Regions from separate parts of the Shewanella sp. A32 genome, predicted to be linked through region 2. Evidence: predicted binding sites of a transcription regulator. Region 2 holds the regulator's gene; each other region holds the start of a gene.
The links. Region 2 encodes sigma-54, which starts transcription at its own class of promoters, with help from an activator protein. Its sites were predicted from a motif close to GTTGGCACGNNNNTNGNNT; they were not measured.
Positions count from the first base shown of each region.

Region 1: pdsR (proteobacterial dedicated sortase system response regulator) is a predicted target of sigma-54. The motif match lies at 2,459-2,477, and genes of this name have one in related genera.
Region 3: glnA (glutamate--ammonia ligase) is a predicted target of sigma-54. The motif match lies at 2,377-2,395, and genes of this name have one in related genera.

Region 1 is NZ_JARFTS010000004.1:129,402-133,671, reverse strand. It holds gene PY479_RS04995 (marine proteobacterial sortase target protein) at 1-1,599, opposite strand, end outside; gene pdsO (sortase-associated OmpA-like protein PdsO) at 1,618-2,349, opposite strand; gene pdsR (proteobacterial dedicated sortase system response regulator) at 2,557-3,249, shown strand; gene pdsS (proteobacterial dedicated sortase system histidine kinase) at 3,246-4,270, shown strand, end outside.
Region 2 is NZ_JARFTS010000002.1:5,257-9,526, reverse strand. It holds gene lptC (LPS export ABC transporter periplasmic protein LptC) at 1-545, shown strand, start outside; gene lptA (lipopolysaccharide transport periplasmic protein LptA) at 532-1,065, shown strand; gene lptB (LPS export ABC transporter ATP-binding protein) at 1,062-1,790, shown strand; gene PY479_RS01925 (RNA polymerase factor sigma-54) at 1,883-3,349, shown strand; gene hpf (ribosome hibernation promoting factor) at 3,379-3,669, shown strand; gene ptsN (PTS IIA-like nitrogen regulatory protein PtsN) at 3,669-4,112, shown strand; gene rapZ (RNase adapter RapZ) at 4,109-4,270, shown strand, end outside.
Region 3 is NZ_JARFTS010000003.1:46,086-50,355, reverse strand. It holds gene PY479_RS03530 (SDR family oxidoreductase) at 1-120, opposite strand, end outside; gene PY479_RS03525 (hypothetical protein) at 167-322, shown strand; gene PY479_RS03520 (hypothetical protein) at 504-722, shown strand; gene glnA (glutamate--ammonia ligase) at 875-2,284, opposite strand; gene typA (translational GTPase TypA) at 3,047-4,270, shown strand, end outside.

The DNA.
Region 1 (4,270 bases), on a different contig from region 2:
ATTGCCGATATAGGTAAACGTCCCACGCCCTAACTCCGCTGCGCGATGCATAAAATGACTGTTGGGCGCACTGCCAATACCGACGGTAAACAAGCGACTCGCCCCAAGCCGATTACGGATCATCTCAAACAGCTCATCTTCATTGGCAACGGCACCATCGGTCATAAAGATCACTTGCCGTAATCGCTTATCTTTGGCGGTTTTAGAATTGTCCTCGTTGGTCAACGGTAATGCTTGTCGCAAGGCTTTGGCCATTTCGGTACCGCCATCGGCATCGAGACACCGAACAAACTGCTGCGCCCGACCAAGGTTAACTGCAGTAACCGGTAGTGCTTCTGGCGCCAATGGCTGTACGTCTGAGTTAAACGCGACAATATTGAAATTGTCCTGCGGCTTAAGACTTGATAAGGCAAAGAGCACGGCACTTTTCGCCTGCGCCAAGGCGGCCCCCCCCATTGAACCGGAAGTGTCGATAACCAATATCAGCTCACGTGGTTGCGCAGTGCTTGGTGACTGTGCCGGCGGCATCAACATTAACAGACTGTAACGACTTTTATCTGGCATCACTGAGTTACCCGCACGGGGAGTCAGAAGATGTGTCTGCCCCATCTGACTATACAACGCCGCGGTTGGCTCCGCCTCCGGTTGAGGTTGCCATTCCAGGACAAAATCCCGCGCTGGCATTATCTTTGTCAGGGAAATAACCACCTGACCGTTAGACTGCGATTGCTGCTGGATCTGATGACTGGATGAGCGGATGGCCGCTAACGGGACACCAGCATTGAGCGTCACTGCAATATCGGTTCGATTAACAGTCGCTTGTTCGCGTTGTAGTGCATCACTATCGACCATCGGAGATTGCAGGGATAACGCATCTGTTAGCTGAGCCTCGTTGCGTAACATTGATAGCGGGACATAACGCGGTGTGATAGTCATTGGAAATCGCAAACTGAATTGACCGTCACGATAGGTCAGTGATTGCTGATAACTGAACGTGATCTCCAGGGATTCACCTGGACCCAAGTTGGCCACATCAGTGGTAAACAGATTCGGACGTTGCTGACTCAGCAAACTGGCTCGTTTCCCTTCCGCCTTTGCTTGCTCATAGAGTTGGCGCGCCTCTGTCCTGGGTTTGATCTGGCCTTCAATCCTCCGTTCACCGACCTTCATCTGCAAACTGTCCACTGCCGCATTTTCCGGTAACGGAAACAGGTAACGGCCATTGAGCCATTGTTCACTATGGTTAATATAATGCTGGGTGACGGTAACCCGATTCGTCAGTCCCGACACCTGCATCTTTACTTCGGTTTGCAAGTTTGGGGCAACGTCGGCATTGACACCTTGCCATTCCAAAGTGCCACAACCTGGCCACATGGGGTTAGCCACCAAGTCATCAGCCATTTGCGTTGAAGCAATGGCTGATACAGAGGTCAACAGATTAAACAGCAACACGGCTAACAGCAGCAGACCACCGGTTTGCATCAGGCTGAACATCCAGTCAGGCAGAAATGCCCGACTGTCCTCGCACCGCGATACATCCGCCGTTTCAACACGGCAAAGATGTGCTCCTTCAACCGTCTCAAGGAAATCCTTTTTCATACGTATCTCCTCAACTCGTTACTGATTATTGGCTGCCAACGCCGCATCAGGCCTTTGCAGACGCAAGGTCACCCGACGGTCAAAAAAGTCATTTTCTAGGCTTTCTTTTGGGTTCAACGGGGCGCTGGCACCATAAGCGTTCGCGGTTAATCTTGCGCCATTCACCCCTTGCTGGATCAGAAACTCCCGTACTGCCTGCACTCGCTGTTCGGATAACTGTTGATTGAATTCCGCCGAACCACGACGGTCAGCATAACCGGACAGATCCAGCGTCAGCTCTGGTGCAAGACTCATGGCAAACGCGATATCTTGTAACTGCTTCGCGAAATGAGGCTCAATCTCTGCAGTACCGGTACGAAACTGAACATTCATGCCTACCGTCAGTTCCTCCAGTTTCGATGCACGTGCTGCCTGTAAGGTCTTCAGTTGTCGCTGCGCTTCGGTGTATTGCGCTTGTAATTGCTCCAGTGACTGCTGTTTCTGATTAAGCACAGTGATTTGTTGAGCTTGTTCATCCAATGTTTGTTGCTGTGCTTTGAGGTGTTTGTCATCCCCAACGCTCTTCCCCACCAAGCTACCACTAAAGGCTCCGACAATGGCGCCGACTGGGCCGCCAACGACAGCGCCCAAAACCATACCACTACCAAAGCCAATGGCCGCCGGGGTCTGGTTGTCTTGCTGTTCCTGTGCCATCACAGGCATCGCCATCAGAGAAGAGATCACTAAAGCGGAGATAATGTGCTGTTTCATTTCACTGTTTCCTTGTTGTTAGTGTTAAGTCATCGTGCTTTCGATGGGGACATTAAACCTGGGTGAAATGGCGGACACAGGGAGTAAAAATGGCAGTTCGCCGATCAATTGTGGCAACAAAATGGCATTTGCCTGTGAGCACTTTTTTATCGGGCAAATTGTTGTATAGTCACGGCTAATGACTCATAACCCGAGATTTCAGCGCTCATGAAACGCATCGCTATCGTGGAAGATGAAGTTGCCATCCGCGAGAACTATAAGGACGTATTACAAAATCAGGGCTATAGCGTACAAGGTTATGCCAATCGCGCTGAAGCGATGCACGCATTCAATACCCGCCTGCCGGATCTGGCGATTATTGATATTGGGCTGGAACACGAAATAGATGGTGGTTTTACCCTATGCCAGGCATTACGGGCGATGTCTAATGCTTTGCCCATCATATTTCTCACTGCCCGGGACAGCGATTTCGATACGGTTTGCGGATTACGCCTTGGCGCTGATGATTATCTCAGCAAGGATGTCAGTTTTCCGCATTTGCTGGCACGCTTAGCCGCACTGTTTCGGCGCAGTGAATTAGCGGGCAGCAACCTTCAAAGCGAATCATTGATGGAACGCGGTCACTTGTCGATAGATGCTAACCGCATTCAGGTTTGCTGGAAGAATGCCCCAATTGAACTCACGGTGACTGAATTTTGGATGGTACACGCGCTGGCAAAGCATCCCGGCCATGTGCGCAGCCGGGGCGATCTGATGCAGGAAGCCAAAATTTATGTGGATGACAGTACGATCACGTCTCACGTTAAACGTATTCGCAAGAAGTTTCTGGCGCTCGATCCGGAATTCGACTGCATCGATACCGTCTACGGCATGGGCTATCGCTGGGATAGTCAAGCGTGAAGCTGCCGGTTTATCACCCGCCCATCGGTCTGCGCACCAAAACGCTGGTATTGTCGTTATTTCTATTAGGTTTGCCCTGGCTCAGTTATCAATACGTCTGGGAAATGGAAAAATACCTGCGTCATGGCCAGGAAAAAACGCTGGAAGGGACGACGCAAGCGTTAGCGACTGCACTACATGAACGCCCCAAGCTCTTTGACTCGCAGGCAAGCTTTCTAAAACAGGTAGAGAAAGGCCGCGACCTCTATGCTTATCCGCTACAAGGCCCGATCCAGCTGGATGGCAAACTGGACGACTGGGAACAATATCGCAGCAAATCGATGGAATACGGCGACGGTTACCGCTTGTTTCTGGCACAAAACAGCGACTCGAAACTGTCATTCCGCCATATGGTGGGCAAATACAGCGGTTACCTCTATGGCTTTTTTGAAGTCACCGATCCGCACGTTGTCTATCGTGGTCGTAACAGTCTGGCCGTTGATCGCAATGACTATCTGGATATTGCCACCCAGGCATCGGATGGCAGCTTTCACCGTTATGTGGTGGCCAATATGAAAGACGGCTGGCTCAGCAGTTATGAATTGCCCGCCGATGCCACCCTCACCTCACCGGTTGTCCCGGAAAACCGCATTCAGGGGCAGTGGCGTAAAACCGAACAGGGTTACAATATTGAACTGCGAATGCCACTAGAAATGGTGGGCAGTAAACTGGGATTTGCCATCCACGATGTGAATAACCGTAAGACCCGGCAACTGGAAGCCGTTGTCGGCACGTCTGCCACCGACAGTGTTGACCGACTCGGTACTGTGTTAGTACCGTCGCCAGAAATTGAAAGCATTATCAAAGGTATGAGCCATAATAGTTCACGTATATGGGTAGTGGATACCCATGGACGCGTGCTAGCGAAGTCGGGCGATATCCGCAACAGCAATGGCGTGTGGGGCGAAGTTGATGATGAACCGGAGACCTTCTGGAGTCGCCTGCAAAAGCAATATCTCAATCCTATCTACTACAAAATCCT
Region 2 (4,270 bases):
TGGCCATTATCGCGTTCTTTACCGCTGCACTGGTGTTGTACTGGCAGGTACAGAACAAACGCAATTCGGAAGCCACCCAGCTGTCTACCGATGTGATTCAGCCCGATTACGTAGCAGACGATTTACGCAGTGTCAGCTATGACCAAAACGGAATGATCTCCAGTCGGGTGTCAGCTAAGCACATGGAACACTATGAGCAGGATGACCGGACAGTATTTACTAATCCGGTATACTGGGTATTCCCAGACAAGGGTCAGACCGAGTGGCGCATGACCGCATTGCAAGGACAACTCGATAAACACAGCAACAAGGTGGTGTTGCAAAATGATGTTATTATTGACGCCATCAGTCCAACTGAACCGATACAATCTATCAGTACCAGTTATCTGGAACTGAACCTTAGCAACATGATTATGACGTCAGACAAAAATATTCTGATCAATGGTCAGGACTTCAATATCACAGGTCTGGGGCTATACGCTGATCTCAACGCTCAGCAGGTCAAACTGCTTAGTCAGGTAAAAGGAACCTATGAAACGAAATAAGCTTATTTTCGCTGCTATGCTGTGCCTTACCAGCCTTTCAGCTGCTGCGGTTGATAAAGATCTGCTGCAACAACTGGAAATATCCGCTGATGCGCAGTCGGCAGATATCAAGAACAAGCAAGTCGTGTACAGCGGCCATGTGATTGTGACCCAAGGTTCAATGAAGCTCACAGCCGCCGAAGTCAACGCATCCAGTTCCGATAAAGACGGCGAAAGAGTATTGATTGCAAAAGGTTCACCGGCCACCTTTCGTCAGAAATTAGAAGATGGCCGTATTGCGAACGCCAGCGCCAATGAAATTCACTACAACATTAATAAACGCGTACTGACGCTCATCGGTAAAGCAAAGGTGGAACAAGGTGGCAGCGTTTCCACTGCAGAAAAAATTGTCTATGACCTTAAAAACCAGCAGTTGCAAGCCTCCAGCAGCGGCCAGGGAGAAGATCGTGTGACCACGGTCATCCAGCCTGACAACTACCAGCAGCAACCCAAAAAGGATCCCCAGCAGGAGCAGCAATGAGTAATACCTTGATCGCCCATAACCTTGCGAAAAGCTACAAAAAAAGAATGGTCGTGAAAGATGTCAGTCTGTCGGTTGCAACAGGTCAGATTGTGGGATTATTGGGACCCAATGGTGCAGGGAAAACCACGACATTTTACATGGTAGTCGGCTTGATCCAGAGCGATAAGGGACGGATCTTTATCGATCAAGATGAGCTGACCATGGATCCCATGCACCTTCGCGCTCGCAAAGGTATTGGCTATCTGCCGCAAGAAGCCAGTATTTTCCGTAAGCTAACTGTTCGCGATAACATCATGGCAGTATTGCAGATCAGAAAAGATCTGGATCGCGATGGCCGTGAAGAACAACTGGAACAGTTACTCGAAGAGTTTCACATCACCCATATTCGCGACAGCATGGGGATGTCACTTTCGGGAGGTGAGCGCCGGCGTGTCGAGATTGCCAGAGCCTTGGCCGCAGACCCGAAATTCATTCTGTTGGATGAACCCTTTGCTGGCGTAGACCCCATCTCCGTTATTGATATTAAAAAAATTATTGAACAATTGCGGTCACGTGGACTGGGTGTGCTGATTACGGATCATAACGTGCGTGAAACACTTGATGTTTGTGAACATGCATACATTGTCAGCCACGGACAACTGATCGCCGAAGGCACCCCTGCCGAGATCCTCGACAACCAACAAGTCCGTGCTGTGTACTTGGGTGAACAATTCAAGCTATAGTAAACACCGGGAGCGCTTACAGCTTTAAAACGTTAAAGTCTGTAATTACTAGAATTTTTATAAAGTTATAAGATGTAGGGGTAAGCGGTAACATGAAAACGTCACTCCAGCTCAAACTGGGTCAACAACTGACCATGACACCTCAACTGCAGCAGGCAATACGTTTGCTGCAGCTGTCGTCGCTGGAGTTACAACAGGAAATTCAAGAAGCCTTAGAAGCAAACCCGCTGCTCGAAGTGAATGAAGACAACCAAAGCACCGACAGCAATCATGATATCGATAACAATTTAGAGGCACCGGAGCCGAGCGAACATATCGAAGATAGTTCGACGGTAGAAACCTCGGACGCACTCACTAGCCAGGCACTCCCTGAAGAGCTGCCAATGGATACTACCTGGGATGAGGTTTTTACTGCCGCTCCGGCTATGTCCAGTGGTCCTATCCGTGATGACGATACCCCATTTCAGGGAGAAACTTCTGAAGGTTTGCATGAACACCTGGAATGGCAGAAGAACCTGACACCGTTCTCAGAAACTGATGCAGCAATCGCCACTGCAATTATCGAAGCGATTGATGATCAAGGATATCTGACGCAAACCACGGAGGATATTCTGGATGCTATGGGCAATCCGGAAATCGAGCTAGAAGAAGTAGAAGCGGTATTGAAACGCATCCAACACTTCGATCCTGTCGGTGTCGCTGCACGGGATCTGCGTGAATGTTTGCTGATCCAGCTGTCGCAATATAGTGATGACACCCCGCATCTCGAAAACGCCATTATGCTGCTGGAACAGCATCTTGACCTGATCGCTGCCAAAGATTATCGCACACTGATGCGCAAGACCCGTTTGAGAGAAGAAGATCTGCGTGACGCGATTAGTTTGATCCAATCGCTTAATCCACGTCCCGGACTATTAGTGCAGCCTCAGGATGACGAGTACGTGATCCCAGATGTCAGCGTGTGGAAGAAAAATGGTCGCTGGGTGGTAGAACTCAACCCAGACTGCATGCCCAAACTCAGTATTAATCAGCAATATGCCGCTATGGCCCGCAGTGCGCGGAGCCAATCCGACAGCCAGTTTATCCGCGGACACCTGCAAGAAGCCAAATGGTTTATCAAGAGTCTGGAAAGCCGCAATGAAACACTACTAAAGGTGGCTAACTGCATTGTACAGTTTCAGCAGGGATTCTTTGAATATGGCGAAGAAGCCATGAAACCGATGGTGCTCAATGATATTGCCGAAGCCGTTGATATGCACGAATCGACAATTTCCCGAGTGACAACGCAGAAATACATGCATACGCCACGCGGTATATTTGAGCTAAAATATTTCTTTTCCAGCCACGTCGGTACTGAAGACGGTGGCGAATGTTCATCGACGGCAATCCGCGCCTTTATCAAAAAACTGGTGGCCGCGGAGAACCAGAAAAAGCCGCTCAGCGACAGCAAAATGGCACAGTTGCTGGCTGAGCAGGGAATTAACGTGGCACGCCGAACCATCGCCAAATACCGCGAAGCCATGATGATCCCACCATCGAATCAGCGTAAGAGTTTGTAATTCCACAGTACCCCTATGGAGGACACCCTATGCAAATCAACCTGGCAGGCCATCATATTGAGATCACCGACTCGTTGCGCAGCTATGTGGAGAGTAAATTTGCAAAACTTGAACGCCATTTCGAACAGATCAATAATGTGCACGTCGTACTCAATGTTGAGAAAGCAATACAACGAGTCGAAGCCAAGCTACATCTGAATGGTGGAGAGGTGCACGGCACCGCAGAACACACCGATATGTACGCTGCCATCGACGCTCTAATTGATAAATTGGATCGTCAGGTCATTAAATACAAAGAAAAGCTGACAAAATACTCATGATGGAACTTAGTACCATCCTGCGGCCGGAGTGTACCGCATGTGCCACACCCGGCAGCAAGAAAAAGGTATTGGAGCTCATCAGCGAACTCGCAGCAGCCCAGTATCCAAACCTGTCGTCCCAAGCCATTTTCGAAAGTCTGCTGGTCAGAGAGAAAATGGGAAGTACCGGTATCGGGAATGGCATTGCCATTCCCCATGGTCGCTTGCCGGACATTAAAGATCCTATCGCCGTGCTGATTAAGTGCGACGAACCGATCCCCTTTGACGCTATCGATAATCAACCGGTAGACATCTTGTTTGCGTTGGTAGTGCCCGCCGATCAATGTCAGCAGCATCTCAGTACTTTGTCGGCGATGGCCGAGAAACTCAGTGATAAGCTGATACTCAAGCAACTGCGGAAAGCCACCACCAAAGAAGAACTGTATCAGGTGATCACCGGATGAAATTGGCCATTGTCTCAGGCCGCTCAGGCTCAGGAAAATCTGTAGCGTTACGAGTGCTGGAAGACTTGGGCTATTACTGCGTTGATAACCTGCCACTCCCCATGATTGGCAGTCTGTTAGACAATCTGCGCGGCAGTAACGAACTGGTCGCGATTAGC
Region 3 (4,270 bases), on a different contig from region 2:
GACATAGCGATTCATTTCCGGGTTATCGCGCATCGCTCCAACACTAAAGTCCGTTTCAATCGCGCCGGGAGCCAACACCTTCACGCGGATTTTTCTCGGTCCCAGTCTCTGTTGGCTCAATACCGCGAATTGGAGGAGCTGCTTTGGCGACGAGAAAGCGAATTAAGTGGCTGCATTCGTGTCGACATGCCGCAAGGTTTTTACCAGACAGCAGCTATTCCCGGCATTACAGCACTTTATGGAACAGCATCCTCAGCTGACGCTGGAAAGCAGCGGTACTGACCGCAAAGTGGATATTGTCGTGAAGGCTTGGATGCGTTGATGCGGGTCGGCAAATTGGAGCAGGATGGCATAGTGGCTAAAAAATTGGCTATCTGCAACGCTATGGCACACCTTATACGCTAAAGGCGTTAGCACGGCACCTGTTGGTGCAGTATGTCACGCTGTTTGGTAATCCGGGAGGCCTTGAATATCTGGACGGCGAAACGTTATAGATATTGCCGATGCCGACACGGCTCTTTGTCAATAACCGTGATGCTGATGTCGCTGCTTGTCGAGGCCACTTAGAAATCATTCAGTCGCCGCTACTCGGTCTCAATCACTATTTAAAAACCGGGGGAATTGACGCAGATATTACCGGATATAACGGTGCCGAGTATGCCCATATATCTGTTATACCCATATCCTCGTCATCTGGCGCAACGGTTAAGGTTGCTCAGTGACAGGCTGATACAACTGCTCTCAGAACGGGAAGGGATAGTGTTGAACGGATAACCGTTAGATGGCATCTAAAATAAGTGCCCCGGGATAAACCCGGGGCTTTATTTTTATACTCCGATGGCTTGACTCATCGGGTTGATTGCAGAGCAATAGCTTACAGGCTGTAGTACAGTTCGAACTCAAGTGGGTGAACTGTGCGGTTGATTTTCTCAGCTTCTGCAGTTTTCAGTGCGATGTATGAATCGATGAAGTCATCAGAGAATACGCCGCCTTTAGTCAAGAACTCACGGTCAGCATCCAGTGCTGCCAGCGCAATATCCAGAGACTCAGCCACTTGTGGGATTGCAGCAGCTTCTTCAGCTGGCAGATCGTACAAGTCTTTGTCCATGGCATCGCCAGGGTGGATCTTGTTCTGGATACCGTCCAGACCAGCCATCATCAGTGCAGAGAACGCCAGATATGGGTTAGCCATTGGATCTGGGAAGCGAGTCTCAATACGACGAGCTTTGGGTGATGGAACTACCGGAATACGGATTGAAGCACTGCGGTTACGTGCTGAGTAAGCCAGCATGACTGGAGCTTCGAAGTGAGGAACCAGACGTTTGTAAGAGTTGGTGCTTGGGTTGGTGAAGGCGTTCAGCGCGCGAGCGTGCTTGATGATACCACCGATGTAGTACAAACAGGTTTCAGACAGACCCGCATACTTGTCACCCGCAAACAGGTTCACACCGTCTTTAGACAGTGACTGGTGCACGTGCATACCTGAACCGTTATCGCCCATGATAGGTTTAGGCATAAAGGTCGCAGTTTTGCCGTAAGCATGCGCCATGTTGTGCACAACATACTTCAGGGTCAGAATTTCGTCTGCTTTAGCCGTCAGAGTGTTAAATCGGGTAGCAATCTCGTTCTGGCCAGCAGTGGCCACTTCGTGGTGGTGAGCTTCAACCACTTGACCCATCTCTTCCAATACCAGACAGGTCGCACTGCGCCAATCCTGTGATGAATCCACTGGTGGCACTGGGAAGTAACCGCCTTTAACGGTAGGACGGTGGCCAGTGTTGCCATCTTCGTATTCGTTAGCAGAACTCCAAGCAGCTTCTTTTGCACCAACTTTGTAGAAGTTGCCTGACATGTCAGAGCCGAAGCGTACATCGTCAAATACAAAGAATTCTGGTTCTGGGCCAATCAGCACTGTGTCAGCAATACCAGTAGACTTCAGATACTCTTCTGCTTTCTTAGCGATAGAACGTGGGTCACGCTCATAGCCTTGCATAGTGGCTGGTTCGAGGATGTCACAACGGATGATTGCGGTGGTTTCTTCGAAGAAAGGATCCAGCACGAAAGTGTTTACGTCTGGCATCAGCACCATGTCTGATTCGTTGATGCCTTTCCAACCTGCAATTGAAGAGCCGTCAAACATTTTACCGTCTTCAAAAAAGTCGGCATCTACCTGGTGTGCAGGCACAGATACGTGTTGTTCTTTACCTTTGGTATCGCAAAAACGCAGATCAACAAATTTTACTTCCAACTCTTGGAGTTGTTTCAGTACCGATTCAACTGACATTCTAAAGCCTCCGGATAGGGTATAGATTCGGCCCTTTGTTTACTTGGTGTAAGTTTAACGACTGGCGTATCTTCAATTTTAAGGCTTTTGAGCAGCCAAAATCGTGCCAGCTTTTTAACACGCTGAAATCAAAGGGCATGTTCGAATATTGGGCGAATAATACAGTCGGTAACGCACAATAGTGGTGCGGAAACGCTATTTTTTGGTGCAATCCATGCTCTAAAATGCTGTTTTAGAGATGTTGAATTTTACGTAAAGCTGGCCACTTATACTGTTATTTCCCTCGGCTAGATTAGAGCGCAATGACCGGTAAATCAACCGTTATCGCACTGTTGTAAAAATCTTAAAATTTCACGGTCGCGCTGTCTAAATCAATGTTTTTATGGATGGTGCCAGCTGACTCTGTGGCTGTATTCGACGACTCAAAAGTGTGATTTCGTTGAGATAAAATAGTGTGTCATGGCTGGCAGAAATCACACGATTAAACATCGTTCAAAATCTGTCCATAAAACCTGTGATCAAGTTAACATTGCCCCAAGTTGGTGATGTGAGTGCTCCGTAAAAATCGTCGAATCGTTTTACCTCAGTTGACCCACGGCATTGTCTGACTGCGACAACGTGAGGCAATTGTATAAATTAATATCAATGACACCTTGCTCAGTGTATAATCGCCGCCTTTTCGCAAGAATTAACGCGTCCGGCGGTGACAAATTCTGCCGCTGGCATGCAGTCCCCGATGCAAACATAGGCTTCACAAGTAAAATGTCGAGTTCACTCAATAAATTAAGAAACATCGCGATTATCGCGCATGTTGACCATGGCAAGACCACTCTGGTGGACAAGCTGCTGTCTCAATCAGGTACATTAGCCTCCCGCGGTGAAGCGGTTGAGCGTGTGATGGACTCAAACGATCTGGAAAAGGAACGTGGTATCACCATTTTGGCGAAGAATACCGCGATTCGCTGGCAGGACTATCGTATCAACATCGTTGATACCCCCGGGCACGCTGACTTCGGTGGTGAAGTAGAACGCGTGTTGTCGATGGTAGACTCAGTATTGCTGCTGGTCGACGCCGTAGATGGCCCGATGCCTCAGACTCGCTTTGTGACAAAGAAGGCATTTGCTCAGGGATTGAAACCTATTGTGGTTATCAACAAAATCGACCGCCCAGGTGCGCGCCCTGATTGGGTGATTGACCAGGTGTTCGACTTGTTTGTGAACTTAGGTGCGACCGATGAGCAATTGGACTTCCCAATTGTTTATACCTCTGCACTGAACGGTTACGCATCTCTGGATCCAGAAACTCATAGCGATGACATGACCCCTTTATTCCAGACCATCATCGACAAAGTATCACCTCCTGATGCAGACGATGAAGGCCCATTCCAGATGCAGATCTCTCAGCTGGATTACAGCTCATACGTTGGGGTTATTGGTGTTGGTCGCATCAAACGCGGTAGCGTTAAAACCAACCAGCAGGTGACTGTGATTGGTGCGGATGGCAAAACCCGTAATGGTAAGGTCGGTCAAGTATTAGGTTATCTTGGTCTGGATCGTAACGAAGTTGCTGAAGCGGATGCTGGTGACATCGTAGCGATTACCGGTTTGGGCGAGCTGAAGATTTCTGACACTGTGTGCGCCACTAATAATGTGGAAGCATTACCAGCGTTGAGTGTTGACGAACCCACCATGACCATGACTTTCCAGGTAAACACTTCACCGTTTGCTGGTAAAGAAGGTAAGTTCATCACTTCTCGTAATATTCTTGAACGTCTGCAGACTGAACTGGTGCATAACGTAGCGCTGCGCGTAGAAGAAACTGACAGCCCGGATCGTTTCAAGGTCTCTGGTCGCGGTGAACTCCACCTGTCTATCCTGATCGAAAACATGCGTCGTGAAGGTTATGAGTTAGCTGTTTCTCGTCCAGAAGTGATCCTTAAAGAGATCGATGGCGTAAAATGCGAGCCTTATGAACAGCTGACCGTG